3 regions of the Yersinia hibernica genome follow, and region 3 is predicted to be linked to each of the others. Evidence: predicted binding sites of a transcription regulator. Region 3 holds the regulator's gene; each other region holds the start of a gene.

Region 1 (7,340 bases), 850 kb from region 3:
ATATAGCGCACTTCCGCCACCACCTCTTGGTCTTTTAATGCAGGAATTCTCAGCGTGATTTTGTCCCCCTTGCGTACATTGGCCAGAATATCTTCGCGCAAGTTAAAGATGAAATAAGCTTGTGGTAGGCGGATTAGCGTCAGTAATGGGCTGGAGGCATTAAGCAATTCGCCCACTTCCGCGGGGATCGGGCCGACTTCACCGGCAACTGGGGCGCGTACGTGTAAATCGTCGGTTTGGGCTGTCAATTGTGCTAAATCTTGCTCGGCCTGACGAACCGCTGCGGCATATTTATCACGCAGCTCTGAACGGTCGCCGTGTAAACCTTCATCCAAATTAGCTTGGGCGGCTTGAACTTGCTGATAGGCGCTATCTTTGGCACGGCGCGAATCTTCAAGCTCTGAAGCCGAAATAAACCCCTTGGTCGCCACACTATTATTGCGGTTATAGGTATGGAGCGCATTCTCATATTCCGCCTGCGCTTGGGCCAAATTTGCCCTTAAATTACGCAGACTCTCTTCGCGCGTACCATGGAGCGATTCATCTAACTGGGCCTGCGCCTGGTCACGCGCGGCTTCCAATCCGGCTAATTGTGCCATCAGCTCCGGGCTTTCTAATGTCATCAGCAATTGCCCGGCTTTGACGTCATCACCGCGTTCTACATGGCGCTCCATCACTCGGCCTTTGGCTTTAGACGATACAATCACTTCCGGCGCATCCACTTCCCCTTGCAACAGCAAGTCTTGATTATGAGCGCGAAATAGCACTGCCATGGCAATAACGACCACCACTAATAACAGGGTAAATAACGTTTTCTTCTTCATAGGTTCACTAATCCTTTAATCGCCGCATTTATTACCCCATCAGCAGTGGCTATTTAGCTTATGCTGCTATAGGTAATAGCTTTGCATTTTATGTGACTTTTTGTTCGTGAATAAATGCGGTTATGACGCAATATTGCTTTAAAAATATGTTTGTAAATTAATGTGTTCGCCCTTCAAGCGACTCGACATGAGATTAAGATGGACGATTCTATGAATGATAACAATGTTTCTCTCGCAAGCAGATCACTCGTGCCACTCTCGGTGCTCGATTTATCCCCCATAGCGCAAGGTAAAACGCCACGCGATGCCTTTCATGCTTCGCTGGATTTGGCTCAACATGCTGAAAAGTGGGGATATCACCGCTATTGGCTGGCTGAGCACCATAATATGACCGGCATTGCCAGCGCCGCGACCTCGGTGTTAATTGGCTATATTGCCGGCGGGACGAGTACCATCCGCGTGGGGTCGGGGGGCGTTATGCTGCCCAACCATGCGCCGCTGGTGATAGCTGAGCAGTTTGGCACCCTTGCGTCACTCTATCCTGACCGCATCGATCTTGGGCTAGGGCGCGCACCCGGCAGTGATCAGCGCACCATGATGGCACTACGTCGCCATCTATCCGGTGAAATCGATAACTTCCCGTCTGATGTGCGCGAATTGCAAAACTACTTTGCTGACGCGCAACCAGGGCAAGGGGTACAAGCCGTCCCCGGTCAAGGGCTCCATGTCCCGCTGTGGCTGCTGGGTTCCAGCCTATATAGCGCACAACTGGCGGCCGCCATGGGGCTGCCTTTCGCTTTTGCCTCCCATTTTGCGCCGGATATGTTATTCCAAGCACTCAAATTGTATCGGGAAAACTTCAAGCCCTCCGCTCAGTGGCCGAAACCTTATGCCATTGTGTGTGTGAATGTGGTCGCCGCTGACAGCGAACGTGACGCCCGCTTCCTGTTTACCTCGATGCAGCAACAGTTTGTTAATCTGCGCCGGGGTATACCAGGCCAGCTACCGCCGCCAGTCGATGATATGGAGAAAATTTGCTCGCCAGCCGAACAATTTGGTGTCGATCAGGCGCTGCGCCTGTCTATCATTGGGGACAAAAGCAAAGTCCGGCACGGCCTTCAGTCATTATTACGGGAAACTCAAGCTGATGAACTGATGGTGAATGGCCAGATATTTGATCATCAGGCGCGATTGTACTCGTTTGAAATTATCGCCAGTTTGCAGCACGATTTACAGCCGGTTGAACACCTGTAACCCATGGTTAAATTAAATATCGCAGACATAAAAAAACCAGCCCGAGGGCTGGTTTTTATGTTTAATCATCAGAGATGACTAAGAGTTATGCATCACCGAAACGGCGACGAGCAGGTGCAGCGGGTGCGGCTGCATCATCGCGGCGTGGTGCAGATGAACGCTGACCATCACGATTGCCACGACGCTCACCACCACCGGCTGGAGCACGGTCGCTACCGAATGAGCGACGAGCAGGGGCGCCAGCACCGTCACGACGTTCGCCACCGAATGAACGGCCACCGCCACGACGCTCACCACCGTTACCGCCAGCTGGACGCTCACGGCGTTCATGCGGCTGTGCATCACCCAACAGCTGCATGTTCAGCGGCTTGTTCAGGATACGGGTACGGGTGAAGTGAGATAACATTTCGCCTGGCATACCTTTTGGCAGCTCGATAGTTGAGTGGGAAGCAAACAGCTTGATGTTACCGATATAACGGCTGCTGATGTCACCTTCGTTAGCGATAGCGCCAACGATATGACGAACTTCAACACCATCATCACGGCCCACTTCAATGCGGTACAGTTCCATTTCGCCAACATCACGACGCTCGCGACGCGCTGGGCGCTCGCCACCATCACGGCTGTCAGAGCGGTTGTCACGACGATCACGGTCACGGCCACGATCGCTACCACGGTCATCGCGAGAATTGAATTCACGCTGTGGACGACGCGGAGCTTCTGGTGGCAGAATCAGCGGGCGTTCGCCCTGTGCCATTTTCAGCAGTGCAGCAGCCAGAGTTTCGATATCAAACTCTTCTTCTGGTTGCAGTTTAGCCAGCAACGCACGGTACATATCCAAATCACTGCTTTCCAGCTGTTGGCTAACTTTAGCCGCGAATTTAGCTAAACGGCGCTCGCTCAGCAATTCTGCATTGGGCAGCATGACTTCAGGAATGGTCAGCTTCATCGTACGTTCAATGTTCTGCAACAGACGGCGTTCACGGTTCTCAACAAACAGTAACGCACGACCAGCGCGACCGGCACGGCCAGTACGACCGATACGGTGGACGTAAGACTCTGAATCCATAGGGATATCATAGTTTACAACCAGGCTGATACGCTCAACATCCAAACCACGAGCAGCAACGTCAGTGGCAATCAGGATATCCAAACGGCCATCTTTCAGGCGTTCCAGAGTCTGCTCACGCAGGGCCTGGTTCATGTCGCCGTTCAGTGCAGCGCTGCTATAACCGCTACGCTCCAAGGCTTCTGCAACTTCCAGAGTGGCGTTTTTAGTACGGACGAAAATGATGGCCGCGTCGAAATCTTCCGCTTCTAGGAAACGAACCAGTGCTTCGTTTTTACGATAGCCACCGCCTACTTTCCAATAAACCTGGCTAATGTCGGGGCGAGTCGTCACGCTAGATTGAATGCGGACTTCCTGCGGCTCCTTCATAAAGCGGCGGGTAATACGGCGAATGGCTTCTGGCATGGTTGCAGAGAACAGCGCAGTCTGATGTTCAGCCGGGATCTGTGCCAGAATATTTTCGACGTCTTCGATAAAGCCCATGCGCAGCATTTCATCTGCTTCGTCCAGCACTAAACCTTTCAGGTTGGACAGATTAAGGGTACCGCGTTTCAGGTGGTCTAACAGACGACCTGGGGTGCCAACAACAACTTGTGGCCCCTGGCGCAAAGCGCGTAATTGAACGTCATAACGTTGGCCACCGTACAGGGCTACAACGTTAACGCCTTTAATATCTTTAGAGAAGCTAGTTAATGCTTCAGCAACCTGAATCGCCAACTCACGGGTTGGAGCCAGTACCAGCACCTGTGGTGCTTTCAGTTCTGGGTCAATGTTGTGCAACAGCGGAAGCCCGAATGCAGCGGTTTTGCCGCTACCGGTTTGCGCCATACCAAGAACATCGCGACCGTTCAACAGGTGCGGAATGCATTCCAATTGAATTGGAGATGGTTTTTCATAACCCAAAGTCGTCAGGGCAGAAAGAATAGGAGCAGACAGCCCCAAATCAGCAAAAGAGGTTTCAAGCTCAGTAGTCATGTACACGTGCCTCATTAATAATGGCAGCCAGTCTACATAACTCGTCGAGAAAATTTTCAGTCATTTTCATTGAAAAGTGTGAACCGGCTCAAATTAGATTATAAAACGAACAAAAAGGCCATCACCCGTTAAGGTGATAAACTTTGGTAAAAACCAAGGTATATCAGGCTGATAGTTGTTCGTCAGCTATTGCTGGTCCGATTCCGATAGGTCGTCTTGTTCTTGGCCCAAAAGCGCCAATTCCAACAATGCATAGCGGTGCTCAACAAAGTTATGAACGTTGTTAGCTACCGTCAGTTTGAACAGCGCCGAAGCGGTGTTCTTGTCCCCCAGACTTAGGTAATGCTTACCTAAATAGAAGTCAGTTTCACTGAGATGCTCAGCGAGCGAAGTGTTATCCGTTGCATCTGCCTTGAGCCGTTCCATCAGCGTTTTTTCGCTGATTGTGCCCAAGTAGAATTCGACAATATTCCATCCCCATTGCCCTCTGTCCGATTTTTCATAGCGCTGTTGTAACGCTACTGCAGCTGCCTTGGGATCAATTTCTCTTTCCACCAGATACAGCCATAACGAACGGAAGGGATCATTTGGATCGTCTTGATAAAACGCCTGCAGATCATCCTGCGCCAACGGGAGTCGACCGCCATAATACAGAGCGATACCCCGGTTTAAACGCGCGTAATTGTAAGTTGGATCAAGCTCTAGTACAGAATCAAACGCTTCATAGGCAGCATCAAAATTGCCTGCCTGCGTTAAATAAATGCCCAGATAGTTAAAAACTTCTGGCATATCAGGACGAATAGCTAACGCTTGCGAAAAATCATTTCGCGCTAGTGCCCGTAGCCCGAGGCTATCATACAGCACTCCGCGCTCATATAAAAGCTGTGCGCGCTCATCATCCGTAAGTGCCCGACTTGCAAGGATTTGTTCCATGCGCGCCAGAATCACTTCCTGCTGCAACGTAGGTTGCAACGGGATTGCCAATACCTCGTCTTTACGCCAATCATGGTTGCTGCATCCTGCCAGCATCAGTGCTGTCACAACGTAACACCAGCGCAAGAAAGGCTTCATTTCCTACTCCCGAAGACAAACATTGGATAAATATCCTTTCATCCATTTGTTTAACACAAGAGCATCCTGCCCTCGAGATAACACAGCCCCTCACTTATGAGTAAGAGGCTGTGGAATACTAATTACTCTGCTGCTTCTGGTGCCGCCGCTTCTGCGTCAGGAGTCGTAGCTTCTTTGATGCTCAGGCGAATACGGCCCTGGCGATCAACTTCCATGACTTTCACTGGCACTTCTTGGCCCATTTGCAGATAGTCAGTCACTTTCTCTACGCGCTTGTCAGCGATTTGAGAAATATGCACCAGACCTTCTTTACCGCCGCCAATAGCAACAAAGGCACCGAAATCAACAATACGAGTCACTTTACCCGCATAGATGCGGCCCACTTCGATTTCAGCAGTAATTTCTTCAATACGACGGATAGCATGTTTTGCTTTATCGCCGTCGGTTGCTGCAATCTTAATGGTACCATCGTCTTCGATTTCAATGGTGGTGCCAGTTTCATCTGTCAGCGCACGAATCACGGAACCACCTTTACCAATCACATCCTTGATTTTCTCAGGATTGATTTTCATGGTGTAAATACGTGGAGCAAACTCAGAGATATCGCCACGTGGTGTGCTGATAGCCTGTTCCATAACACCCAGAATGTGCAAACGCGCACCCTTAGCTTGGTTCAGAGCCACCTGCATGATTTCGCGGGTGATACCTTCAATTTTAATGTCCATTTGCAGTGCGGTGATACCGTCACGGCTACCGGCCACTTTAAAGTCCATGTCGCCCAAGTGATCTTCATCACCTAGAATGTCAGACAGCACGACAAAGCTTTCTTCGTCTTTCACCAGGCCCATGGCGATACCAGCAACAGCGGCTTTAATCGGCACACCTGCATCCATCAGGGCCAAAGAAGCACCACAGACAGAGGCCATTGAGGAAGAACCGTTAGACTCGGTGATTTCAGAAACCACACGTACAGTGTAAGGGAACTCGCTCGGGCTTGGCATCACTGCCATTACACCGCGTTTCGCCAGACGGCCATGGCCAATCTCACGACGTTTCGGTGAACCCACCATGCCTGTTTCACCAACAGAATATGGAGGGAAATTATAGTGTAGCAGGAATGAGTCAGTACGCTCACCCATCAGCTCATCAATATTTTGCGCATCACGTGCTGTACCCAGTGTGGCGGTAACCAATGCCTGAGTTTCGCCACGGGTGAACAACGCAGAACCATGGGTACGTGGCAAGACGCCAGTACGCACATCCAAGCCACGGATCATGTCTTTTTCGCGGCCATCAATACGTGGTTCGCCACGTAATACGCGGCTACGAACGACATCTTTCTCAACGTTGCCCAGGATATCCTGAATTTCGGCAGCATCTAAAGTATCGTCTTGCGCCAAAAGTGTGTCAGTGACATCAGCTTTGATAGCATCAACTTGTTCGTAACGCTCTTGTTTCTCAGTGATGCGATATGCGTCACCCAGACGAGCAGCAGCCAATACAGCAACACGCGCATGCAGTTCTTCGTTAACCACTTCTGGCTGCCAATCCCACTTAGGTTTGCCGGCTTCGGCAACCAGTGCATTGATATTTTCAATCACAACTTGCTGTTGTTCGTGGCCGAACACAACCGCGCCCAACATTTGATCTTCAGACAAGATGTCTGCTTCTGATTCGACCATTAATACCGCAGCAGCAGTACCGGCAACGACCAAGTCCAGACGGCTCTCTTTCAACTCGTCAGTGGTTGGGTTCAGTACATACTGGTCGTTGATAAAACCAACGCGAGCAGCACCGATTGGGCCGTTGAATGGGATACCTGATAGGCTCAGTGCCGCTGATGCACCAATCAGTGCCACGATATCTGGGTTAACTTGTGGGTTAACAGAAACAACGGTCGCGATAACCTGAACTTCATTCAGGAAACTGTCTGGGAACAGTGGACGAATCGGGCGGTCAATCAGACGTGAAGTCAGTGTTTCACCTTCACTTGGGCGGCCTTCGCGACGGAAGAAACTGCCTGGGATACGACCAGCAGCGTAAGTACGCTCCTGATAGTTAACAGTCAAAGGGAAGAAGCTCTGGCCTGGTTTGGCTTTCTTTTGGCCAACAACAGTCACAAATACTGCGGTGTCATCCATGCTTAC
Region 2 (7,340 bases), 670 kb from region 3:
AGGCCGATGCTATCCAGTTGCTGACACGTCCCCTGTGCCAGTGCAATCGCTCTGGCATCAAACCCTGGGTGCTGACGGCTTTCAGGAAGCTGGGCTTCGACCAATGCCACCGGCATCTTCCCTTGAGTAAGGGATGAAATCGCGAGCGCCAGTGTTGCACCGGCCATACCGCCACCGACAATTATCACGCTCATGAGTTATCTCGCCGCCGCCAAAAGGGCTTCAATGTCATCGGGATCTTTCACCACACTGGCGGTCAGATTTTCGTTACCATCGGCGGTAATCACGATGTCATCTTCGATTCGGATACCAATACCGCGATATTGCGGGGGAACATCCGCATCTGGCGCAATATACAAGCCCGGCTCGATAGTCAGCACCATGCCCGGCTCCAGAATGCGCCCGCGATCACTGTTGGTGTAGTCGCCAACATCATGCACATCCAGCCCCAACCAGTGGCTCAAGCCGTGCATGAAGAATGGCCGGTGCGCCTGCTCAGCAATTAACTGCTCGACATTACCTTGCAGGATGCCCAGCTTGACTAAGCCAGTAACCATAATCCGTACCACCTGCTCGGTCACTTCACGGATACTGGTGCCTGGCCGATATAATTCCAGTGCTTTGTTGATGGATGCCAGTACAATGTCGTAAATCTCTCGCTGTGCGGGGGTGAACTTGCCATTAACCGGGAAAGTGCGTGTGATATCACCGGCATAGCCCTGATATTCACAGCCCGCATCAATCAGAACCAAATCACCATCCCGCAGTTCACACTCATTTTCGGTGTAATGTAAAATACAGCCGTTCTCACCGCCGCCGACGATAGTGTTATACGCCGGATAACGCGCGCCATGGCGAGTAAATTCGTGCAGAATCTCCCCCTCCAATTGGTACTCGAACATCCCCGGCCGACAGCGTTCCATCGCGCGGGTATGTGCTAATGCGCTGATTTCACCGGCACGACGCATCACGGCAATTTCTTCCGCTGACTTAAACAGTCGCATTTCATGTAACCAAGGCCGCCAGTCAGTTAAGGTAGCCGGGGCGCGCAGATTCTTACGAAAACCGTTGCGCAATCTTTCCAGTGCAGCAAACACAATTTTATCCGCATAATCATATTGCCCCTGCGCGTGATAAATCACATCCAGGCGATTAAGCAGCAAATAAAGTTGTTCGTTGATATCATCAAAAGGTAGCGCCCGATCAACTGCCAGCTTAGTGGGGGCGGCCTCTTGCCCTAAACGACGGCCAAACCAGATTTCGGCAGTTAAATCACGCACCCGGTTAAACAGCACGCTGTGATTATGAGTCTCATCGCTTTTCACCAGAATCAGCACTGCTTGCGGCTCATTAAAGCCGGTCAGATAGCTAAAATCGCTATTCTGCCGATAAGGATATTCAGAATCCGCACTGCGCGTGGCCTCTGGTGCGGCAAAAATAATGGCGGCACTGCCCGGGGCCATCTTCGCCAACAGTGCCTGACGGCGATTCTGGTATTCTTGCTGAGTCATCACACCCTCCTGAAATATCCGGTTTTCATCATGCAACGCACCATATGGTGTGTTTTAGTGTAAGGTCGGCTTGCTCACTTGCGGGGCAGTCGGTTTCTCTTGAGTAAATTCGATATGGCACAAGATAGCCGCGACACGGACATACTCGATGACCTCTTCCAGTGATTGGGCCAGCTCTTCCTGATCCTCATCTTCGTCATATCCTAACTGAGCAATATTACGCAAATCATCAATGGCCTCGCCCACTTCATCTTTCACTTGCGCCAACTTCGGTTGCAGCATACCAAGCCCAAGGAGAAAATGGTTCACCCAGCCGGATAATGCATCAGCCCGGTCAAAAACAGTCACATCTTCCCCTTCAGGCAGCAGCAATTGGAACATAAAACCTTCGTTTTCCAGTGCTTCTTGTGTTGCTTCATGTAACTGTTGTAACGGCAAACTCAGGGTTTGTGAAAAGGCCGCCCCCTCATTGGTCAAGTCATGCACCATTGCGCGCCAGCCATCGTCTTTACTGCCTCCACACAGCATGCCGCTGATCAGGCCATGCATTTCAGCAGGGGTTAATGCCACTGCTTGCTGGTTCAAAGCCAAGGCAAGTGATTGGTAAGTTGGTAATGTATTCTCTATAGACATGCGTATTGGTCATCGTTGGCAGGATAAGTTCGTGTTATGCTACCACCAAGAAAGGTCGCTATACCAGAAAACGCAGCGCGCTATACCTATAGATTTCAAGATGCCGGAAGGCAGTAAGCAACCGCGGGTACATATTCGGGGCTTGAAAGATGTCAGGGATTAGGGGTTGAATCTTGGTATCGAGATATATATAGTGACGCCCGCTTTGCAGCTACGAGCAATTTGCCTCTGGTTTTCAGGGCTGGCGCGAAATTAGTCAGGAAGGTCGCATGTCTGCACAACCGGTAGATATTCAAATTTTTGGTCGCTCGTTAAGAGTTAATTGTCCGCCAGAACAACAAGATGCGTTGAACATGGCCGCAGAAGATCTTAACCAACGGTTGCAAGATCTGAAAGTTCGCACTAGAGTCACCAATACTGAGCAGTTAGTTTTCATCGCGGCATTGAATGTGTGTCACGAATTAGCTCAGGAAAGATTGAAAACCCGTGACTATGCATCCAATATGGAGCAACGTATTCGGATGTTACAACAGACCATTGAGCAGGCATTGCTTGAACAGGGTCGCATCTCTGAACGTCAGGATGCACAGTTTGAATAAATCTCTGTTGAATGATAGATTCAACAGTGAGTAAAGAATTTCTCTGAGGTGTTTGTCAGCGGGCCAGTCCCCTGAGCCGATATTTAATACCAACAGAATGTAGTGACTCCGTAACTGGTGCGCATGCTCGGTCCGCCGAGAAGCCTTAAGGTTGCGACGCTGCGTTCACCTTGAACCATGGGTTCAAGGGTTACAGTCTGCGACGGCATCTCGGAGATCCCTTTCTTATCGTGTAACTGGCACTTACCGGTTACTACGTTTGTAGTACAGGCAATTCTCTCCTTACTTAGTTAACAACTTGTTTTTTAAGTTAATAAAATGCCTTTAAATCCGCAATATGCCCTTGAGCGGCAAAAAATCCGTAGTGAAATTCGTGAGCGCCGGCGTCTATTGACACCCGAGCAACAACAGCAATCTGCTCACCTCGCCGCTAAACAAATCGCTTCGCACCATAAAATTCAGCAAGCCAATACTGTGGCAGTCTTTCTCTCTTTTGATGGCGAACTGGATACCGGCCCGCTTATCGAGTTGCTGTGGCAGCAGAAAAAGCAGGTTTATCTCCCTGTTCTGCATCCTTTTAGCCCCGGTCATCTGTTATTTCTCAACTATCACCCCGATAGTCTGCTTATTCGTAATCGCCTGAAAATCCTTGAACCTCAATTAGATGTGCGCGATGTTCTGCCGTTAAATCAATTAGATGTGGTGGTAACCCCACTAGTGGCGTTTGATAGTCAAGGGCAGCGTTTAGGTATGGGCGGGGGTTTTTATGACCGTACACTGCAAGACTGGCAGCAGGGTGGCCCCTATCCCATTGGCCTAGCGCATGATTGCCAGCGTGTTGAGCACTTGCCGAATGAACATTGGGATGTGCCGTTGCCGGAGATTGTGACGCCGGAAAAGGTATGGCGGTGGTGAGCGGGAATTTTCGACATAAAAAAACACCCGAAATCTCGCGATAGCGAATGTTCAGCCATTTATTAATAACTTAGATACCACAAATCCATACCCAAAAACCGTGACGTTGCAGCTAGGCAGCAAACAACGCTGCAACGCCAAAGACGAGGGTATATCAGTAGAGCAAACGCGCGCGAATAGTCCCTGGAATCGCCTTCATTGCCTGCAAGGCTTTTTCTGCATTTTCTGCATCATCAGTCTCAACATCAATGACGACATAGCCGATGTCAGCGCTGGTTTGCAAATACTGCGCGGCAATATTGACGTTTTGCTCAGCAAAGATTTTGTTGATGCTGGTCAGAATACCGGGGCGGTTCTCGTGGATGTGCAACAAGCGGCGCGTGTTATCACCATGAGCAGGCAAAGAAACTTCCGGGAAGTTAACCGCTGACAGCGTCGAGCCATTATCGGAATACTTCGCCAGTTTGCCCGCCACTTCATCACCGATATTTTCCTGAGCTTCCTGAGTGGAACCACCAATATGCGGAGTCAATAACACATTATCAAATTCGCATAATGGTGAATTGAACGGGTCTTTATTGGTAGCCGGTTCTTCTGGGAAAACATCAATTGCTGCGCCAGCTAAATGATTACTGCCCAATGCATCACACAGCGCAGGAATATCAACCACAGTCCCGCGTGAAGCATTAATCAGCAGCGCGCCCGGTTTCATCAGTGCCAACTGCTCTGGGCCAATCATATTCTTGGTAGAGTGATTTTCTGGCACATGCAAGCTAATCACATCACTCATATTCAGCAAATCAGACAAATGACGAACCTGCTGCGCATTCCCCAACGACAGTTTATTTTCAATATCGTAGAAGAATACTTTCATACCAACACTTTCAGCCAAAATACCCAACTGAGTACCAATATGGCCGTAACCAATAATACCCAGTTTTTTGCCGCGGGCCTCATAGGAGCCAACAGCCAGCTTATTCCACTCGCCACGATGTGCTTTGGCATTAGCAGACGGAATACCTCGGAACATCAACAGTAACTCGCCCAGTACCATTTCGGCTACCGAGCGGGTATTGGAGAAAGGTGCATTGAATACCGGCACACCACGTTTGGTGGCCGCATTTAAATCAACCTGATTAGTACCGATACAGAAACAACCTACTGCAACCAATTTTTCTGCTGCAGCAAAAACTTCTTCGGACAGATGCGTACGCGATCGGATCCCGATGAAATGAGCATCACGAATAGATTCTTTCAGTGATTCGGTGTCTAAGGCACCTTTATGATATTCAATATTGCTATAACCGGCCGCACGCAGATTATCAACCGTGCTCTGGTGCACCCCTTCCACTAACAGAAATTTAATTCTGTCCTTCTCCAGTGATACTTTTGCCATGTCCCCGACCCTATTTTCAGACTTCAGATGTGGCTGCCGATATCGAATGAATCCGGTCAGCACCCAGTCAACATAACAAATATTTCGTAGGCAGCAATACAAACGATTGCCTACCTGTCAGCATAACAACCAGCGCAAATGTTAATTTATGGAATAAAAAACTGGCGAAAAGTGAGTTAATGGCAGGTTAAGAAAATGAAATGATTAAATGTGATATATATCACCAAATTTAACCATTTTAAGAAAAGATATTTAAAGACAAAAATTATCAGGGTGCAGCCAATAAACCACACCCCGACCAAGGTTTAATGCATCACTTAAGCACGACCGTCTTAACACCGTCGGCGGTGCCAATCAGTGCCACATCCGCACCTCGGTTAGCAAATAACCCGACAGTGACTACCCCGGCTATCCCATTAATTTTATTCTCTAGCGCAATGGCATCCAAAATTGTCAGATTATGGACATCTAAAATAATGTTGCCATTATCAGTCACTACATTCTGACGATATTCCGGTAATCCACCCAATTTAACCAGCTCGCGCGCCACATAAGAACGCGCCATTGGGATAACTTCGACCGGCAGTGGGAATTTACCCAGCACACCAACCTGCTTGGAAGCATCGGCAATGCAGATAAACTGACGCGCAATCGCCGCGATGATTTTCTCGCGGGTCAGTGCTGCACCACCGCCTTTTATCATCTGCATTTGGCTGTTAATTTCATCAGCGCCATCGACATAGATATCCAATACATCGACTTCGTTGCAATCAAACACTTGAATGCCATAACTTTTTAGCTTAGCGGTAGAAGCATCTGAGCTAGAAACGGCCCCCTCAATTTGATTTTTGATAGAGCCAAGGGCATCAATAAAATGTGCCGCAGTAGAGCCGGTGCCGACCCCCACGATAGTGCCGGGTTTGACATAATCTAATGCTGCCCAGCCCACTGCTTTTTTAAGTTCATCCTGAGTCATGGTAAGTTCACGCCTTGATGTGAAAGAAAACCTAGCGTCATTATAGAGCATATACAGCAGAAATCGTTGCGATAAAGTCCAGTTAGAATCCGGTTAATTTTAGCTGGATCACAGTTATGTCGGTTTATTTGTGGCGAGCCCTGCGGTATTCCAGCATAGAAAAATGATCAAAATGTGGCATAGTGCGGTATTAACTTAAATATTTGGAGAGATGACTCCGATGAAACGCCCAGACTACCGTACGCTACAAGCGCTGGACGCGGTGATCCGTGAACGCGGTTTTGAACGCGCGGCACAAAAGCTCTGTATCACCCAATCGGCGGTATCTCAGCGCATTAAGCAGTTGGAAAACCTGTTCGGCCAGCCGCTGTTAGTGCGCACTGTGCCCCCCCGGCCAACGGAGCAAGGGCAGAAATTGCTCGCGTTACTGCATCAGGTTGAATTACTGGAAGAAGAGTGGCTCGGCAATGATAACGGCGGGGATACCCCACTGCTGTTGTCATTGGCGGTCAACGCCGACAGTTTGGCAACCTGGCTGCTGCCAGCTTTAAAACCGGTGCTGGCAGACTCCCCGATTCGGCTCAATTTACAAGTCGAAGATGAAACCCGAACCCAAGAGCGGCTACGTCGCGGCGAAGTGGTGGGTGCCGTCAGTATCCAGCCACAACCGCTACCCAGTTGTTTAGTCGATCAACTCGGCGCATTGGATTATCTGTTTGTGGCGTCCAAGCCCTTTGCCGAGCGGTATTTTCCCAATGGAGTGACTCGCTCGGCATTGCTGAAAGCCCCTGCCGTGGCTTTTGACCATTTAGATGATATGCATCAGGCATTTTTGCAGCAGAATTTCGATTTATCGCCAGGGAGTGTGCCCTGCCATATCGTGAATTCGTCAGAAGCGTTTGTACAGTTGGCCAGACAAGGCACCACCTGCTGTATGATCCCGCATCTGCAAATCGAAAAAGAGTTGGCATCCGGCGAACTGATTAATCTGACTCCGGGGTTATTGCAACGACGAATGTTGTTCTGGCATCGATTCGCGCCAGAAAGCCGGACAATGAGAAAAGTGACTGACGCCCTGTTATCTTACGGGCGTCAGGTATTACGGCAAGACTAGCTTATTTGGCTGCGGTTGTGGGCGTGTTAGCGCTGGTTTTCAGTTCAAACACCACATCAACTTGATCGTCGAAATGAATAGTTTGTTGCTCATAAGTTTGAGCAGCATCAGTGGCAGGTGCGGCTTCAGCACTCTTGAACATGCGCGCTACCGGCATCGGCTGGTAGTTAGCGACATGGTAACGAATGCTGTATAC
Region 3 (7,340 bases):
ACAATGCTAAGCAGTTCCGCACGCAATACGGCAATATCACGCCCGCCTCGGTAGGGGCCATCCAGCGCGGTTTACTGACCTTGGAAGAGCAGGGAGCGAATCAATTCTTTGGTGAACCAATGCTGGATATTCACGATTTGATGCGGATTGACAGCAATGGGCAAGGTATTATCAACCTGCTGGCTGCGGATCGGCTGATTAATCAGCCCAAACTCTATGCCATTTTCCTGCTGTGGTTGTTGGCCGAACTTTTCGAGCAATTGCCGGAAGTCGGCGATGTTGATAAACCGAAATTGGTCTTCTTCTTTGATGAAGCCCATTTACTGTTTACTGATGCGCCGAGCGCGCTGGTGGATAAAGTTGAGCAAGTGGTGCGGCTGATTCGCTCAAAAGGGGTTGGCATCTATTTTGTGACACAAAACCCGTTAGATATTCCGGATAAGATCCTCGGCCAACTGGGCAATCGGGTGCAGCATGCTTTACGCGCTTTTACCCCACGGGATCAAAAAGCGGTTAAATCGGCCGCGCAAACCCTGCGCGCGAACCCGGCATTCAGTGCTGAGCAAGTGATTACTGAGCTGGGAGTGGGTGAGGCACTCATTTCTTTCCTTGATGAGAAAGGGCGGCCCAATATTGTGGAGCGCGCCATGGTGATTGCTCCGCAATCCAAAATGGGGGCGTTGGATGCTGCGGCACGTAATCACGCCATCAATCATTCGCCGCTGTATGGCCGCTACGAAGAGATGGTCGACCGAGAATCGGCCTATGAGACATTATCTGCTGGCGGCTCCTCGACCTTGGGGGACGAGGCGGCAGGCGGGGCGGCAACACCAGAGCCGCCAAATAGCCATGGCGGTGGACTGATGGATGGGCTGAATGATTTGCTCTTTGGTTCTACCGGCCCGCGTGGGGGTAAACGCGATGGTATTGTGCAGACTGCGGCCAAAAGTATGGCGCGTGACCTGGGTCGACAAATTTTGCGCGGGGTTCTGGGCTCGATTACCGGTGGGCGTAAGCGCTAACCTGATTTTTTTGGATATGAAATGCTGTTATTGATCGATAATTACGATTCATTCACCTACAACCTCTATCAGTATTTTTGTGAACTGGGGGCGGAGGTGGTGGTTAAACGTAATGATGAAGTACAACTGGCTGATATTGAAAGGTTATCGCCCTCCCATTTGGTCATTTCCCCCGGCCCCTGTACCCCGAATGAGGCCGGTATCTCTGTGGCTGCCATTCGCCATTTCGCCGGTAAGTTACCCATATTGGGCGTCTGTCTTGGTCATCAGGCGCTAGGGCAGGCCTTTGGCGCGCGAATTGTGCGGGCGCGGCAAGTCATGCACGGTAAAACAACCGCTATTCGCCATACGGGTGAGGGGGTTTTTCGTGGACTTAATCAGCCGCTGACGGTGACGCGTTATCACTCTTTAGTGATTGCCACCGATTCACTGCCTGAATGCTTTGAGCTGACGGCATGGACGGAGCAGGACGGTGTGATGGATGAGATTATGGGGATTCGCCATCGCAGCTTGCCGCTGGAGGGGGTGCAGTTCCATCCGGAGAGCATCCTTAGCGAGCAAGGCCATCAATTATTAGATAATTTCCTTAAAAATTAACCTGTTGAATTAGACTCACTCAATAAATGATTTTTTTGTTTGCCTGTGTGTGATTTTTTATGCATATTTTGTGATTATATTTTCACTCGTCAGTAATTGGTAGCTCAATGGTTTATCAAGGTGGACAGGGTAATGACAGATAAATTAGCAGTGAATCGCAGTACATTCGATCAGGTTATTTTGCCTGTTTATGCACCCGCGCAGTTTATCCCAGTAAAAGGGAAAGGTAGCCGGGTGTGGGATCAGCAAGGCACGGAATACATTGATTTTGCAGGCGGAATTGCAGTCACTGCTCTGGGGCATTGCCATCCGGCGCTGGTGGCAGCATTGCATCAGCAAGGTGAAATGCTATGGCATACCAGCAATGTATTCACCAATGAGCCGGCGCTGCGGTTAGCGCAAAAACTGATTGCCGCCACCTTTGCTGACCGTGTGTTTTTCGCCAATTCCGGCGGTGAGGCCAATGAGGCCGCATTTAAGTTAGCTCGCCATTATGCTATTGAGCGCCATAGCCCCTATAAAACTAAAATCATTGCTTTCCACAATGCATTCCATGGTCGCACCTTGTTTACTGTATCGGTCGGGGGCCAGCCAAAGTATTCCGATGGTTTTGGCCCGAAACCGGCGGATATTATCCATGTGCCATTTAATGATTTGGCGGCGGTAGCAGCCGTTATGGATGACCACACTTGCGCGGTGGTGCTGGAGCCTATCCAAGGAGAGGGCGGCATTACCTCAGCGACGCCAGAGTTTCTGCAAGGCGTACGTGCGCTGTGCTCCCAACATAAAGCGCTGTTGGTGTTTGATGAAGTTCAAAGCGGCATGGGGCGCAGCGGCAAGCTGTTTACCTATATGCATTATGGTGTTACGCCAGATATCCTCACCACGGCTAAAGCATTGGGCGGCGGGTTCCCTGTCAGTGCGATGCTGACAACAGAAGAAATTGCCTCAGTGATGGCCGTTGGAACACACGGTACCACCTATGGTGGCAATCCGCTGGCCTGTGCGGTAGCTGAAGCCGCGTTGGATGTGATTAACACCCCTGAGGTACTTAATGGTATTGAACAGCGCCACGGCTGGTTTGTGCAGGCTCTGCAAGAAATTAACCGCAAGTATCATGTGTTCAGCGATATTCGCGGCATGGGGTTGCTGATTGGGGCAGAATTAACCCCGCAATATCAGGGGCGTGCGCGGGAGTTCCTGACCGCAGCGGCCGCGCAGGGGGTGATGATCCTCAATGCCGGGCCTGATGTACTGCGCCTGGCCCCATCACTGGTGATTGAGCCAGAAGATATCCAGCTCGGTATGGCGCGTTTAGAACAAGCCGTCGCCAAGGTGGTCAACGGCTAAGCGGCATCACGGAGAGGGCCACCTCGCCATTCTACGCTTTTAACTTGTGGCTGCGCCAAATACCGTGGTGCGGCTGCTGCTGCCATGCCAGAGATGAAACGGTATGCATTACACTAAGATGCGACAGAATGCGCCGTAAATTGCGCTCCAGCTCAGAGATTTGCGTGTCGGGGTCAATGTCCGGCATTTGCACAAAATCGTTATTCCCCTCACTGTTATCCGACTCCAGTCGCTGCTGGCATTGCTGAATGGCCATCTCACAGAGCTGTAAATAATCTTCCGCCAACTTTACGGTTAGCTGGACGTGGTGCTTATCGGTTTCCCCCGGCGATTCTGTCAATGGGTAGGCCCGGGTCAGGATAGTCATCTCATTGATATGCCCAACAATAAGTTCGCTATGTGTGGCCCAGAGGCGCATGTCAGATAAATATTTTGAGTTGAATCCCGGCTCCTGCATGGCCTGATTCAGTGAGCTAAGAACTGCATTGCTGGCTTTGTTGACCTGAATGCGTTGATAGGACAGCTTCCCGATATCTGGCTGAGGTTTCAGTAGGATGCGCAGGATATTCTGATAACTCTCTAGCGCCTGATGCGCATTTTTCCGCAGTAAACCGCTTTGCCACTGAGGCCACAACCACAGTGCGCTGGCAAAGGCCAATGCGCAGCCGATTAATGTATCCAGCAAACGTGGGATCAAAAAGTCCGCACCCTCTCCAGTCAATAGCTGCAAGATATAGACCGTAGTGATAGTTCTAAAGATAACTGACCAGCCATAGTTTTTGCGTTGCACCAGATAAGCTATCAATGTGATGAATAACATGATGCTCAGTGTGGTGCCTTCCGGCATCTTAAAATGCAGCAAAGTTGCCGCGAGTAGCAGCCCAATCAGGGTGCCAAGGGCGCGGTGATGAATACGTATTTTTGTGGCGTTATAGCCGTTTTGCGTCACCAGCATGATGGTGAGTAAAATCCAATAAGGTTTAGGCAGGTGAATAAGGTTGCCGATATAACTGCCTGTGGCCAAGGTGACACCCATCCGACCTGCATCACGTAATACACTGGATTTAAAAGATAAGTAACTGACAATAGCTGGCCAGAGCGGCTGGGGTACCTGGCTGGACATCAAATCGCGGTCATATTGCGGGCGCTGGTCACTCAGGATTTGGGTAATATGACTGATATGGTAATAGCAGAATTGTGCCACCGGATTATTAGGATATTGCTGGGCAATTTCTTCCAGTTCGACCAGTGCATCACCCGCGCTAACATGGGTTTTCGCCCGGTGGTGGTAGAGAATATCATCGGCGATGGTGCGCATTTGTGTTGAGATAATCTGTATATTGCGCTCAAGAACCTTTTCTATTGGTGTCTGTTCAACCAGTTCTTGCGTTTTTTCTGACTGATTCATCGCCGCAGTGATGTGTTCTTGCAAATCGAGTGCCATTTGAAAGAGTGTCAGTAGCCGTTTTCGTTCTTTTTTTGTGGTATTAGGGAGCAAGTTAAATTGTTGATAAAGTTGATTAATTTTATCCATAATACCTTGCTGTCTATCTAACAGCTGCGGTATCGTCTTTTCTGCTTCTTGCTGCTGGCCAAATAAACGATATGCCGCGTCGCAATAATCAGCCAACAGATGATAAAGCTGGCTCAATGGCTCACGGATGGGCTGGTCCCTGCATAAGCGAAACCACAGCCAGGTAAATACGCCGTACCAGAGAGTCCCCACGGCACACATCAAGGGGGCTTGCCAGATAGGTGCGCGGCCCACCATGCTGAGGCTGAAAATAGCGGCGATAAGGGCGGCGGGAAGCAGTCGACCATTGAGCTGACTGATAGCTCCACTCACACCCAATATTAATGCCAAGCCAAGCATCACTGCGGGTAATGGAACTTCCCACAGCAGCAGTTGCTGAGTGAGGTAGCTACTGAATGTAAAGAGAGCCCCGCCGACAATCAGTCGTCGGAAGAAATGTTGATGGGGGGTATCTAGCGCCGCAATGTTACAACACGCTGGTATCAGGGAGAACATCAACCCCAGCCGTAACTCGCCCATGGCGAATCCCAACGCCGCAGGTATGCAGAGGACTAATGTTTGGCGAAGTGCATAGTTAACTTCAGGATGATAAATAAGCCGTTGCCAATTCATATAGGCCCCAGAAGTTTATTGATCACACAAATAAAAAACCGGTGCCGAGGTAACGACACCGGTTTATGGGGGAATTAACGCGTGCCGTAAACGACAATCGTTTTACCGTGCGCGGAGATCAGATTTTGATCTTCCAGCATTTTTAGTATCCGCCCCACAGTTTCGCGGGAGCAGCCAACTATTTGACCAATTTCCTGGCGGGTAATCTTTATCTGCATCCCATCTGGGTGGGTCATGGCATCAGGTTGTTTTGCCAGGTTAAGCAGCGTTTGTGCAATGCGCCCAGTGACATCCAAGAAGGCGAGGTTACCCACTTTCTCCGATGTAATCTGCAAGCGGTTCGCCATCTGTGAAGACAGGCGCATCAAGATGTCTGGGTTAACCTGAATCAACTGACGGAATTTTTTGTAAGAAATTTCAGCCACTTCACAGGCGGTTTTTGCTCTAACCCAGGCACTACGTTCTTGGCCTTCTTCAAATAATCCAAGCTCGCCGATGAAATCCCCCTGATTGAGATAGGAGAGAATCATCTCTTTACCTTCTTCATCTTTGATAAGCACCGCAACGGAGCCTTTCACGATGTAGTAAAGCGTTTCGGCCTTTTCACCTTGGTGAATTAGCGTACTCTTCGATGGATATTTGTGGATATGGCAATGAGACAGGAACCATTCGAGAGTCGGGTCTGTTTGTGGCTTGCCGAGAACCATTCGCTGTTATCCTCTGTTGTTATCGCAGCCAGACTTAACAGGGTTCAGAGTTCCCTGCGCGGCGTGCTTATAAAATACACTTTCTCTTAGCATATTAATTTGCTCAACTGCCGAAAGGTATAGCCAAGATACGTACCGGATAGAAACCCTTCACTGAGTATTGAGAAGCTACCCTATTTAATTCTAGAAACAACACTTTCGATTCTGTTTGTAGCACAGGATGAGGCCAGTGTCTTGTGTTGTATCGCTTCAGCATGATGAACATCGGGTTACATTGCCAGTTTGTAAATGAAAGGGTAGTCTGAATCAGAAAATTTAACCGGGAGCAAGAGTTATGCAGGCACGTGTAAAGTGGGTTGAGGGGCTGACATTTTTGGGGGAATCCGCTTCAGGGCATCAAGTTTTGATGGACGGAAATGCGGGAGACAAAGCACCGAGCCCGATGGAAATGCTGTTAATGTCGGCGGGCGGCTGTAGCGCAATTGACGTTGTCTCTATTTTGCAAAAAGGCCGTAATGATGTGCGCGATTGCGAAGTGACGTTAACCTCGCAGCGCCGGGAAGAGGCACCGCGCCTGTTTACACAAATTAACCTGCATTTTATTGTGAGCGGCAAGGGCTTAACCGATAAAATTGTTGAGCGCGCGGTGGAGCTGTCAGCTGAAAAGTATTGCTCGGTGTCTCTGATGCTGGGCAAAGCGGCGACCATTACCCACAGTTTTGAGATCCGCGAAATCGCCTAAATAAACTCGACGGACTTGAAGCAGCGGAGATGTTGGCCGCTACTTCAAGTACGCAGGCGATTAAATAATCTTTTTGCCTTCCAGTAATTGCTGCACCAATGGCGCCATAATCAACTCCATTGCCAGCCCCATCTTCCCGCCTGGGACCACCAAAGTATTGATATTGGAAATAAACGATCCCTGTAACATCGCCAGTAAGTAGGGAAAATCGATTTGATTCAGACCTCTAAAGTGAATGACAACAAAACTTTCATCCAGTGACGGAATGGCTTTGGCGGCAAATGGGTTGGAGGTATCGACGGTCGGTACTCGCTGGAAGTTAATGTGAGTCCGCGAAAATTGTGGCGTGATGTAGTTAATATAGTCATCCATGGAGCGCACCACGGAATCCATCACCGCCTCACGAGAATGGCCGCGCTCGCCAGTATCCCGGACTAATTTTTGAATCCACTCCAGGTTAACGATGGGGACTACGCCGACCAGTAAATCTACATGTTTTGCGACATCATGATGCTCGGTGACAACCCCGCCGTGCAGCCCTTCATAGAACAGCACATCAGTCGGCTCTGGTAGCGACTCCCACGGAGTGAATGTGCCGGGAATCTGGTTGTAGGGCACGGCTTCATCATAGGTATGCAAATACTTACGTGAGCGCCCGGTACCCAATGCGCCATATTGCGAAACACTCTCTTCTAACTGCCCAAAGTCATTGGCTTCTGGGCCAAAATAGCTGATATGTCGGCCTTGATCCCGTGCTTTACGAATCGCTGAATCCA

What was found. Region 3 encodes CRP, which controls carbon source genes, mostly activating them, when cyclic AMP is high. Its sites were predicted from a motif close to ATGTGANNNNNNTCACAT; they were not measured.
Region 1: the regulator CRP is predicted to act here: its motif matches at 4,199-4,216, upstream of yrbN (protein YrbN).
Region 2: the regulator CRP is predicted to act here: its motif matches at 5,263-5,280, upstream of serA (phosphoglycerate dehydrogenase).

What each region holds. Positions count from the first base shown of each region.
Region 1 covers NZ_CP032487.1:511,586-518,925, reverse strand. Annotated here, with positions in the region: gene D5F51_RS02500 (HlyD family secretion protein) at 1-824, opposite strand, end outside; gene D5F51_RS02495 (luciferase-like monooxygenase) at 1,035-2,078, shown strand; gene D5F51_RS02490 (DEAD/DEAH family ATP-dependent RNA helicase) at 2,164-4,122, opposite strand; gene yrbN (protein YrbN) at 4,112-4,186, opposite strand; gene nlpI (lipoprotein NlpI) at 4,309-5,193, opposite strand; gene pnp (polyribonucleotide nucleotidyltransferase) at 5,316-7,340, opposite strand, start outside.
Region 2 covers NZ_CP032487.1:3,738,276-3,745,615, forward strand. Annotated here, with positions in the region: gene ubiH (2-octaprenyl-6-methoxyphenyl hydroxylase) at 1-194, opposite strand, end outside; gene pepP (Xaa-Pro aminopeptidase) at 198-1,511, opposite strand; gene D5F51_RS17600 (YecA/YgfB family protein) at 1,566-2,144, opposite strand; gene zapA (cell division protein ZapA) at 2,414-2,743, shown strand; RNA gene ssrS (6S RNA) at 2,781-2,964, shown strand; gene D5F51_RS17615 (5-formyltetrahydrofolate cyclo-ligase) at 3,062-3,658, shown strand; gene serA (phosphoglycerate dehydrogenase) at 3,813-5,054, opposite strand; gene rpiA (ribose-5-phosphate isomerase RpiA) at 5,368-6,030, opposite strand; gene D5F51_RS17630 (LysR family transcriptional regulator ArgP) at 6,251-7,144, shown strand; gene D5F51_RS17635 (oxidative stress defense protein) at 7,146-7,340, opposite strand, start outside.
Region 3 covers NZ_CP032487.1:4,405,921-4,413,260, reverse strand. Annotated here, with positions in the region: gene D5F51_RS20800 (helicase HerA-like domain-containing protein) at 1-1,022, shown strand, start outside; gene D5F51_RS20795 (aminodeoxychorismate synthase component II) at 1,044-1,619, shown strand; gene argD (bifunctional acetylornithine/succinyldiaminopimelate transaminase) at 1,752-2,969, shown strand; gene D5F51_RS20785 (YccS/YhfK family putative transporter) at 3,001-5,115, opposite strand; gene crp (cAMP-activated global transcriptional regulator CRP) at 5,190-5,822, opposite strand; gene D5F51_RS20775 (OsmC family protein) at 6,157-6,564, shown strand; gene D5F51_RS20770 (phosphoribulokinase) at 6,625-7,340, opposite strand, start outside.